2 regions of the Synechococcus sp. R60.1 genome follow, and region 2 is predicted to be linked to the other one. Evidence: riboswitches for the same ligand, from Rfam matches in the RefSeq annotation. Region 2 holds a riboswitch; the other holds the start of a gene.
What was found. A riboswitch is a leader RNA that binds a small molecule or an ion and turns the genes downstream of it on or off. The one in region 2 is predicted to bind cobalamin.
Positions count from the first base shown of each region.

Region 1: it holds a riboswitch for cobalamin, as region 2 does, so the genes downstream of both, NW834_RS06090 (TonB-dependent receptor plug domain-containing protein) here and NW834_RS02550 (sirohydrochlorin chelatase) in region 2, are expected to answer to the same signal.

Region 1 covers NZ_JANSIA010000030.1:22,726-27,707, forward strand. Annotated here, with positions in the region: gene rsmH (16S rRNA (cytosine(1402)-N(4))-methyltransferase RsmH) at 1-369, shown strand, start outside; gene NW834_RS06085 (hypothetical protein) at 546-1,094, shown strand; cobalamin riboswitch at 1,440-1,592, shown strand; gene NW834_RS06090 (TonB-dependent receptor plug domain-containing protein) at 1,634-3,604, shown strand; gene NW834_RS06095 (DUF1636 domain-containing protein) at 3,706-4,134, shown strand; gene NW834_RS06100 ((2Fe-2S) ferredoxin domain-containing protein) at 4,146-4,982, shown strand, end outside.
Region 2 covers NZ_JANSIA010000009.1:7,238-12,219, reverse strand. Annotated here, with positions in the region: gene NW834_RS02565 (L-threonylcarbamoyladenylate synthase) at 1-67, shown strand, start outside; gene NW834_RS02560 (PAP/fibrillin family protein) at 123-740, shown strand; gene NW834_RS02555 (hypothetical protein) at 737-1,630, opposite strand; gene NW834_RS02550 (sirohydrochlorin chelatase) at 1,728-2,768, opposite strand; cobalamin riboswitch at 2,801-2,937, opposite strand; gene NW834_RS02545 (heavy metal translocating P-type ATPase) at 3,036-4,982, opposite strand, start outside.

The DNA.
Region 1 (4,982 bases), on a different contig from region 2:
CGTCCCCTCGCCACAACTACCCAGTTGGCCCAGGTGGTTTGGCAGGCGGTACCTCCGGCAGCTCGGCGAGGCCGCATCCACCCGGCCACCCGCGTCTTTCAGGCGTTGCGCATTGCCGTGAACCGAGAACTGGAGGCTTTAGAAACCTTGCTGGCCCAAGCCCCCACTTGGTTGAAACCCGGCGGCAGGTTGGCCGTAATCAGCTTCCATAGCCTTGAAGATCGCCTGGTGAAATGGGCCTTTCGCAGGGATCCCCGTTGGCAGGTGCTCACCCCCAAGCCCTTGTCCCCTTCCGAACTGGAACGGCAACGCAATCCACGGGCCCGCTCTGCCAAACTGCGAGTGGCTGCCCGCAGCAGTCAGATGTAGGTTTAGGTTGGTTCTCCCGCTCTCAAGAGATCGGCTACCGTGAAGCGGACAGCTGTCCTGCTGAGGCCGGGAATCGGGAGAAGGGGGTTGCTATTGGGGGATGCGGGGAACTAGGGTGAAGCGGAACCGGCAGTCCTGCACCGTCGGATCCCTTGGTGTGTGTGAGGTTAAGCCCTATGGTTAGCCAGCCTTTGAACGCAGGTCTTGATCGTCCCAAAAGCCCTCGTCGCCACAGACAGCCTTCTGCTCTGAGCCGACCCCTCTCCGGTACAGTTCAGGCCAGCCGCACCCAACCTTTGAATTTGAAGTTGAAATCAGCCCATCCTCGCAGCCAGCATCTTGCTTGGGCAGAACACCTAGCCTGGTGGAAGCAAATCTCCACAGGGATGGCTATCCTCTCCGGCGTTTCAGTGTTGAGCCTTTACAGTTGGACTGTGCATACCCAAAGCCGGTGGAGCCAGCGTTACCAGGTGTGGCAGCAGATGCAGCGCAACGAACGACAGTTTCTGCTGACTCAAGAATCCATTGCCAATTCTCTCCGGGAAATCGCCGACCGCTCCGAAATGGTGCCGCTGGTACCGGATCGGATGATTGAGGTGCCGATTGCCTCTCCCAGCCATGTTGAACCGGATCCAGCCCACCAGGCAACGGCTTTGCCGGAAAGAGCGCTCCGCGCCGCTCACGCGACCGAAAAAGCCCCTCTTTTCTATCCGGTTGGGTACTAGTCCAATGAATCCCGTGGACAGCAGCCAAGCCACTGCTCCCCTCTTACTCTCCCAAAGGCTGTGGATTTTGCAAGATCTCAGCGTATCTCTATCCTCCCTATTCTTCAAATTCTTCAAAAGTCAAGGGATCCCTGGGCCTCAGGATCTGGAATAGTAGTGGGCTACTCTTCAACTGCTTACAAAGCAGTGAAGAAATCTGGCCTAAATGGGATGTGGCCCATCCGAAGCCCTGGGATTGCCGTTGGGATCCCGTTCACCCCTGGGGATGACATCCCCCCTGGCAGGATAGGAACTCCAGAGCAGGGGATGTATGATGCCTAGCACGGCTTTTTCGGAGCAATCGCAGAGAAAGCTGTACCGACAGGTTGTCCTGGGGATCAGCCAGGGCATGTAAAGGGGAAAGTCCGGTGCAAATCCGGCGCTGTGCCGCAACTGTGATGGGCTTGGGCTAGACCTATGCCCTCAGTCAGGATGCCCGCCTGCGGTTCTGGCTCGTCTTTCTTCCGCGTCGCACGGAATCAGGAGCTTCAAGAAAGAAAATGAATCCCATTCTAGGTCTCAGCCTGGCGCTGGGGGGTCTTGTTTTGGGGATCCCAGCGTGGGCGCAGCCGGCAGCTTCCCCGCCCTCAGCTCAAGAGGTTTTGGAAACCGGCGTTAGCGCCGAGATTTTAAATCAACCCGTCACCACGCCTTTTCGTCGCCCCGGCTTGCTGCGGGATTCTTCCCGCCCGGTTTACGTCGTTACCCGCCAGCAAATTCGAGAGCAAGGGGCAAGAACCGTTCAGGAGGCCCTGCGCTACCTGCCCGGGATCCTCAGCGACGGCACGGCAGGAACCCAGTTGGGAGCCCTTAGCTCCCAGTTTATGCGGGGAGGACGAACGGCCCAGGTTTTGGTGCTGTTGGATGGCCGCCCCATTAACGACCTGGGCTTTTTTGGCGGGTTCGATCTGTCTCAGATCACTACAGATGTGGTCGAGCGTATTGAGATCTCTCCAGGTGGGGGCTCCACCTTATACGGCTCCGATGCCGTTGGCGGGGTCATCAACATCGTGACGCTGGATCCAAAGCCGGGATCCGAGACCGTGCTGGAAGCGGCTATCGGCAGCTACGGCCTCAACGAGCAAGGGATCCAAAACCGCGGCCAGGTGCAGGATCTGGGCTGGGTGGTCAGCTATCGCCGTCTGCAGAGCAACAACGACTTTCCTTTTGAAATTAGGCGTTTGGGCAAAGCAGGCAGGCGGGAGAACTCGGCAGTGGAGTACCACAACCTACAAGCCAAACTCACCTGGCAACTGGCAGAAGGCCAGGTCCTAACAGGAAATGCCCTTTATCTCAATAAAGCGTTTCAGGTGCCCGGCAGCACCGAGTTTCCCTCCCCCGATGCAGTGCAAAACACCAACGACCTGCTGTTAGATCTCAGTTGGCTGTGGGATCAAGAGAAGGGATCCCTGCAAGCTAGGGTATTTTTTGACGACCTCAACTATCGCTTCAGCGCCCCACAAAGCCAGGGATCCCGGGATGAGATCCTGCGAACGGGGTGGGGATCCCAACTGCAATACACCTGGAAGGCTGCTGAAAACCTGGAGCTTACTCTAGGAGCAGACTACCGATCCATTTCAGCTCGCAACACCACCTTCTCCTTTGCCAGGGGATCCACCAATGTCAACTACGACAATACCGTGAACCAAGGGGCCCTCTTTGCCCGCCTGGATTACAAGCCACAGCCCAACTTTTATCTCAACTTAGGTGTTCGCCAAGATTCGAGCAATCTGGTCAACGGTTCGGCCACCTCTCCTGCCGCAGGGATCCGCTGGGTTTTGGCAGAAGGCACCACCCTGAGGGCTAATTATGCCGGCAGCTTTCGCACTCCCTTGATCTCAAACTTATTCTTTCGTTTGCGGGGCTTTTTTGAAGTCGACGGCAACCCCAATTTGCGCCCGGAGCGGGGAGAGAGTTTTGACATTGGCCTGGATCAGGCTTTGGGAGATTTTGGCCTACTGCGCTTGACCTTTGCCCATAACCGCATCCGCGATGGCATTACCTTTGTCAGCACCGGCCCGCGCAGGGGAACCTACGAAAACATTGAGCTCGTGGAATACACGGGCTTGGAAGCAGCCCTGGATTTGCGATTGGGGGAAAACTGGACTCTTTTTGCCAACTACACCCTGAACGATCCCATCATCCGCTCGGCGCTGGATCCCAAAGCGGTTGGCAAACAGCTAGCCTTCGTGGGAGCAGACAGCTTCAACCTGGGCCTGAGCTACCGCGATGCAGAGGATCAGTATGCCTCAGTTTTCCTGCATCACATTGGCACTTTCTTTACCAACAACGCCAATACCCAATCTCTGCCCGGCTACACCAACCTGGCTCTGCGGGGAGGGATCCCAGTAGCAGAAAATCTCGCTCTAGAAGTGGGGGTTGATAACCTGCTGGATGAGCAATATGAGGTTTTCCCCGGCTACCCAGGAGTGGGTCGCACCGTTCGGCTCAATCTGAGAGGCCAATTTTAAAGGCTTAGCCATTTCGCTCACTACTTGACCACTCGCTTAGATATTGAGATCATTTCCCCTTCTTCATCGCGCCCTTTACAGTCAAGTCTGGATTGCAAGTTATGCCGGTATCAAGCAGCTCTGTGTCTCAATCAACTTCCCAGTTGCCAGTTCAAGCTGGCAGCGCTGCTCAGCAACCCAGCAGCCATTGTCTTTGGGTTTGCATCACCTGCGGATCTCGGTGGGTTAACGGCCAAAAAGAAGGGATTAGCAAGGGAGAAATGCTGCTGTCTGCCCTGCAATCCCAAACCCTCCACCCCCAACTAACTCTAAAACCAGTTGCCTGTATGAGCGCCTGCAGCCATGCTTGCGTTGTTGCGTTGGCAGCACCTCAAAAGATGACCTATGTTTTTGGAGATCTGGATCCAAAAGATGTGGAGCTGATTCTGCAGACAGCAGAGCTCTACCTCACCAAGCCAGATGGGATCCTACCCTGGGCCGAGCGCCCTCTCAAAAAAGAGGTGATTACTCGTATTCCACCACTACCTTGAGGAGCTCTCTCATGGCCACTTTTACCCCCTGGATAACCCCTCTCCATCAAACTTGGCAGGAAGTTTCTCTGACGGGTTGGACAACCCTTTATGAAGGGATCCCTGCCCATATTGACTGCTTGGGGCCGTTGCTCTACGAGCTGTTTCAAGAGCACTGGGCCGAGATCCAGGTGGGCCATGTGGCGGAAGGCGGGGTGCTGGAGCTGGCTTTCAAGAAACCTCCAGCTTTGTGCGTGCTCTACGATGGCTATCTAACCGTTGCCACCGAAACTTGGCACCTGCATTTGTGCCTGGAGGAGCACCAAGGCGGCCCCCATCGCAAGACCCCACCCGAGCTGCGCCGCAAAAGATTGGTTAGCTGTGCTGCTCTCTACCGGCGCCTCAATCCCCAAGGTCAGCCCCGCATGTGGGGGATCCAATTCTGGAATGGAGCAGAAGAACCTTTGCTGCAGATTTTTCTGCCCAGCCCCTTTTTGGGGCCAGAGGAAGACTACCTGCCGGAAGGCAAAGCAGATTACCAAAAGCTTTCTCTTTACGAGCGCATCCGCGCCATCTATGTGCAGGGGAAAGAGCGGATCCCCTATGAGGATAACCCTCTTAAACGTCCCTACCTTGCCGTCTGTCGTTCCAGCCGTTGTTATCCTTCCCGCAACTACCAACCGGTTGTGGAAGCTCTGGAATCGGCTCTTCGAGAAGCCAACCTGGACGTACAGGTTATCACCTCAGGCTGCTTGGAAGTTTGCCAACAGGGGCCGGTGGTTTTTTACTCCGGAGATTGCACCTGGTACAAGCGGGTTACTCCCCAAGTAGCTCGGCAAATTGTTTTTGAGCATTTGCTTAATAGCTGT
Region 2 (4,982 bases):
GCGGGCCGGGCTGGGGTATGAGCAGGTGGCAGATCTGAACCTGAAACTGGTGGGAGAAGACGGTTAAGGGCAGAGGGATCCCGCGTTCTCTAAAATAGGGTCAGTGCCTTCGGAGTGTGCCCATGTCTGAGGCCCTGGCTCAGCAAAAATCGGCTCTGCTGCACCTACTGGAGGCAACCGACCGGGGCCGGAAAGTCTCCCCTGAGCAGCAAGCCCAGATCCTGTCTCAGATTGCCGCCCTAGAAGCGCTCAACCCCACCCCCAAACCAACATCTGCTGCTGAAGGGTTGGAGGGGAACTGGCTCACCCTATTTACCACGAGCACAGCTCTGCTGCGGCTGGCACAGTTGCCTTTTTTGACCACCGGCGAGATCTACCAGTGTATTCGGGCCAAGGCTGGACGGGTCTTCAACGTGGCGGAGATCCAGGGATCCGGTTGGCTGGAGGCTTGGATGCCACGGGGAGTCTTGGCTGTATCAGCGCGCTTTTACCCCGAATCGGAGCGCCGGGTGAGGGTGATTTTCGAGCGATTGGTGTTCGGATCCCAAGCTTTGATGAGCTACGAGATCGAGAGCTTTCTCTATTTGCTCGAGCAGGCTCCGGAGCGAATCCCGGCTATTCAAATCGATATCCGCCGCCGCGAGCCAACGGGTTGGCTGGATATCACCTATTTAGATGAAGACTTGCGGCTGGGTCGGGGCAGCGAGGGGAGTGTATTTGTTCTAAAGCGGGTCGGCTAGTCGGAGGATCCAGAGGACTCCGTTTCCGCCCTTTCGTGAGATGGGTTTTGGGTTAGGGTGGAGCTTATTTCCTGTAGAACTTGCAAGGCGCGGTAGGACTCTCGCAAAGTTTGCAGCTCCTGTTGAGTTTGCTCCAGTTGCCGGGCTTTTTGCTCCTGTAAGAAGCGCAGCCTTTGATTTTCGGACGCCGTGCGACGCAGAACGTGCTTGAGTTTCTGCTTCTGCTGCTGAAGCCGAGTCCGCCTCACCTCCAACTGCTGCAGTTGGATTTCTTGGAGTTCCAGTTCTATTTTCAGAGTGGCGACCTGCATCTGGAGTTGGCGAAGTTTTTGGTTGAGCTCTGGCTCTGGTGTGGGTTTTGCCGACTCAGGGCTTGGGGAAGAAGGTGATGACAATTCTTGTAGGGGCTGCAACTGTTGGGCCTTGGCCTGCGAAGCTTGATCCTGGTGCTGCTCGCCCTGCAGTCTTACTTGAGTGTGTTCGCTTACTTCGGTTTCAGTTTCCGTCTGCTGCTCAGCTTGATCAAGAATTTGTCGATCGCGGATCTGGGTTTGAGGATCCTCGTCAACCGACTGCAAAGGGAGAGAATCCTCCTCGGGTTGCCGAGGGTTGCCGCCATAATCGGCGGGATCAAAGGGAGACAGAGCCGCTACCAGCGAGGCCCGAAAATCAGTCCAGGAGCCCGACTGCAGACCCATCTGAACCACCCGCCAGGCCCCATAGGAGGCCCCAGCGGCAGCCAGGATCCCAGGGATCCCGGCCAGGGAGAGGGAAACCTTGGGCAGGGTGGGCAGGATCTGATCCAGCAGCCCCACCACCAGGGCGAAAACAAAGATCCCGCTCCCCGCGGCAGCGGCACCTGAAACCCAAGAGGAGCGGGAGAGCATCATCGTTTTTTCGTCATCACAACCGCTAGAGCGGGAAAACCAGGTTCAAAAATGGCCTGTCTGCACTCAGTTTATCCCGCCAGCAGCCTCTGTTTCCCTCTTAGGGCACCTGCCATGCCCGTTGGTGGTAGCCCTCTAATTGGGCCCAGGGATCCCCAGCCGCTGCGTGGGTGTGGCCGTGCTGAGGGTGATGGTGAGAATGAGGGTGGTGATGGGATCCGTGCCCGTGATGGTGGTCATGAGGCTCGTGAGGGTGGTGATGGCTGGATCCAGCTCCAACCTCTGCGCTCACGGCCAGGCGAAACTTGCACAGGTGGCAGTTCATCGGGGTTTGGCCCTGCAGGGCTTCCTGCTCCAGTTGCTGCAGGCTGTGCAGCACCGTATCCACAAGGCCCAATTCCGGCAGCATCAGCCAGTCGATTTCCGGCTGTCGTTGTCGTTGTTTCTCCACTGCCGCCTCGATTTTTTTCACCAACACCCCCGTAAACAGAAAGTAGGGCAGCACGATCACCCGGCGCGGATGCCAGGACAAGGCCCGCTCCAATCCCACGGGCAGGCGGGGATGGGTAATGCCGATAAAGCAGGTCTCCACAGCGGCAAACCCAGATCCTTCCCAAAGCAACCGGGCCAGTTTACAGGCTTCGGCATTGGCCTCGGGATCGCTGGAGCCGCGACCCACAAATAGGAGCACGGTTTCTGCCTCTGGGATCCGCCGCGGTTGGGCAGCTATCAGAGCAGCCAATCGGTCTCGCAGCAGTTGCAGGATCTCGATGCGGATCCCCAGCGGCCCACCGTAACGAATGCGCAACTGGGGATAGAGGGCCTGCAGGCGATCCAGTTCCATCGTCACATCGAACTTGTTGTGGCGGGCCCCAAACAGCAACAGCGGCAGGGCCACGATCTCCTGCCACCCTTGGGCCAAGCACTGCTCTACCCCCTGGGCAATGGTTGGCTGGGTCAGCTCCAGAAAGCAGGGGATCACCGGTCGATGGGGGGTGAGAGCTTGGTAAGCCTGGGCTAGCTCCAGAAAGGCTTGCTGCCCTTGGGGGTCGCGGGATCCGTGGCCGATGAGCAACAGGGGCAGGGGGACAACAGGAGACTGCCCAACCGCAAGCGGAGGGGAAACACTGAGGGTATTCAACACAAAAAACTCCGTTCCTTGTGAATCGCAAGGGGTACAGGACAACGGCAGGTGGGTGTTCTGGCTGAGGGAGGGATCCCATCACAGTTGCGTCACAGTGGCGGACTTGCACCGCGCTTTCCCCAGTCTGCCTGAGCCTTTTAGGTTAGCTTGCCGCTTGTCGTTCACCAAGCCCCCTGGGGGGATGTCCTTGTCTGCCAGAAGATAGCCCCGAGACATGAGCGGTCCAGCAGGCTCATCCTCAAAGGAAGGGTTGGGGGTGAGGGCCTAACGCCGGCCTGCCGGTCTGTGGGGCTGAAAGTGTCGCAGGCGCAGGGCATTGGCGACCACCGAAACGGAACTCAGGGCCATGGCTGCCCCCGCCAGCATAGGGTTGAGCAACCAGCCTGTAAAGGGATAGAGCGCCCCAGCGGCAATCGGGATCCCCAGCGTGTTGTAGATAAAGGCGAAGAAGAGGTTTTGGCGGATGTTGTTGAGGGTGGCCCGGCTGAGTTGAATGGCTGTGGCGACTCCCCGCAGATCCCCCGACATGAGGGTAATATCGCTGGCGGCCATCGCCACATCCGTACCTGTACCAATGGCGATCCCCACATCGGCTTCTGCCAGAGCCGGAGCATCGTTAATGCCATCTCCCACCATCGCCACCCGCCGTCGCGGTTGTCTTAGGCTGCGTATGTAAGCTGCCTTCTGATCCGGACGGACTTGGGCAATTACCCGCTGAATGCCTGCCTGCCGAGCAACCGCTTGGGCCGTGGTGGGGTTATCCCCGGTTAGCAGGATCACCTCTAGACCCATCTGTTGCAGCTGTTGCACTGCCTCAGGAGAGGTGGGTTTGAGCGGATCGGCAATGGCCAACAGCCCCACCAGGCTCTGGGATTGGGCTACGCCGATCACCGTTTTGCCCTGGCTTTCCCAATTCTGAACCCGCTCTGACCAAGAGGGATCCCAGGGGATCCCCATCTCCTGTAGCCAGCTCAGCCGACCGATGCGGATCCACTGGTCTTCCACCCAGGCTTCTGCCCCACTGCCTATCCTTGCCTGAAAATGCTGGGCAGGAGGGATCACAATTTTTTCGGCTTCGGCTTTCTGCACCACCGCCTGGGCCAAAGGGTGTTCCGAGTGCCGCTCCACTGCCGCTGCCAGGCGCAACACCGTCAGGGGAGAGGAGCCATTAGCCCAAATATCGGTGACGGTAGGGCGACCTTCGGTCAGGGTGCCGGTTTTGTCCAAGACCACCGTGCGCAAGTGGTGGGCCAATTCCAGGCTGTCGACACTTTTCACCAGGATCCCCAATTCTGCCCCTCGTCCCGTGGCCACCAGGATCGAGGTGGGGGTTGCCAACCCCAGCGCACAAGGGCAGGCGATGATCAGCACCCCAATCGTGTTCACCAAGGCCAGCGTCAGGTTGTCCGCCAACACCCACCAGAGCACGAAAGTTAGAACTGCCACCCCGATCACCGCCGGCACAAACCAGGAGGTGACCCGATCCGCCAACTGTTGAATCGGAGCTTTGGATCCCTGAGCTTCCTGCACCAAGCGCACGATCTGGGCCAGAACTGTGTCTTTGCCCACCCGCCGCGCTTCCATCACAAAGCTGCCCGTCCGATTCAGCGTTGCCCCAATCACCTCATCCCCCGCCGACTTGAGTACAGGCAGGCTCTCGCCGGTCACCATGGACTCGTCGAGGCTGGAGGATCCCTCTAGAATGACCCCATCCACCGGCACCTTCTCTCCGGGGCGCACCCGGATCCGATCCCCCACCTGCACCTCCCGAATCGGAATATCCTGCTCCACCCCCTGGCGGATTACCCTCGCCGTTTTCGGTTGCAGCCCGATCAGCTTGCGAATGGCCTCAGAGGTTTGCCTTTTGGCCCGTTGCTCCATCCACTTACCCACCAGGATCAAGGTGGTGACCACCGCCGACACTTCGTAATACACATCGGGATGCAGTCCCTGCCGATGGAAAGAGTCGGGGAAAACCGTTGGGAAAATGGAATAGAAGAAAGCCGCGCTCGTCCCCAAGGCCACCAGCGTGTTCATATCCGCCGAGCGCCGTTGCCAAGCGGCCCAAGCGCCTCGATAAAAATGCTTGCCCACCCAAAACTGCACCGGAGCCGTCAGCAGCAACTGCAACCCAGGATTGTGCAGCCACATGGGAAAGCCCGGGATGTCCATCCCCAGCATCATCGGCAGGGATCCGATCACCAGCACCGT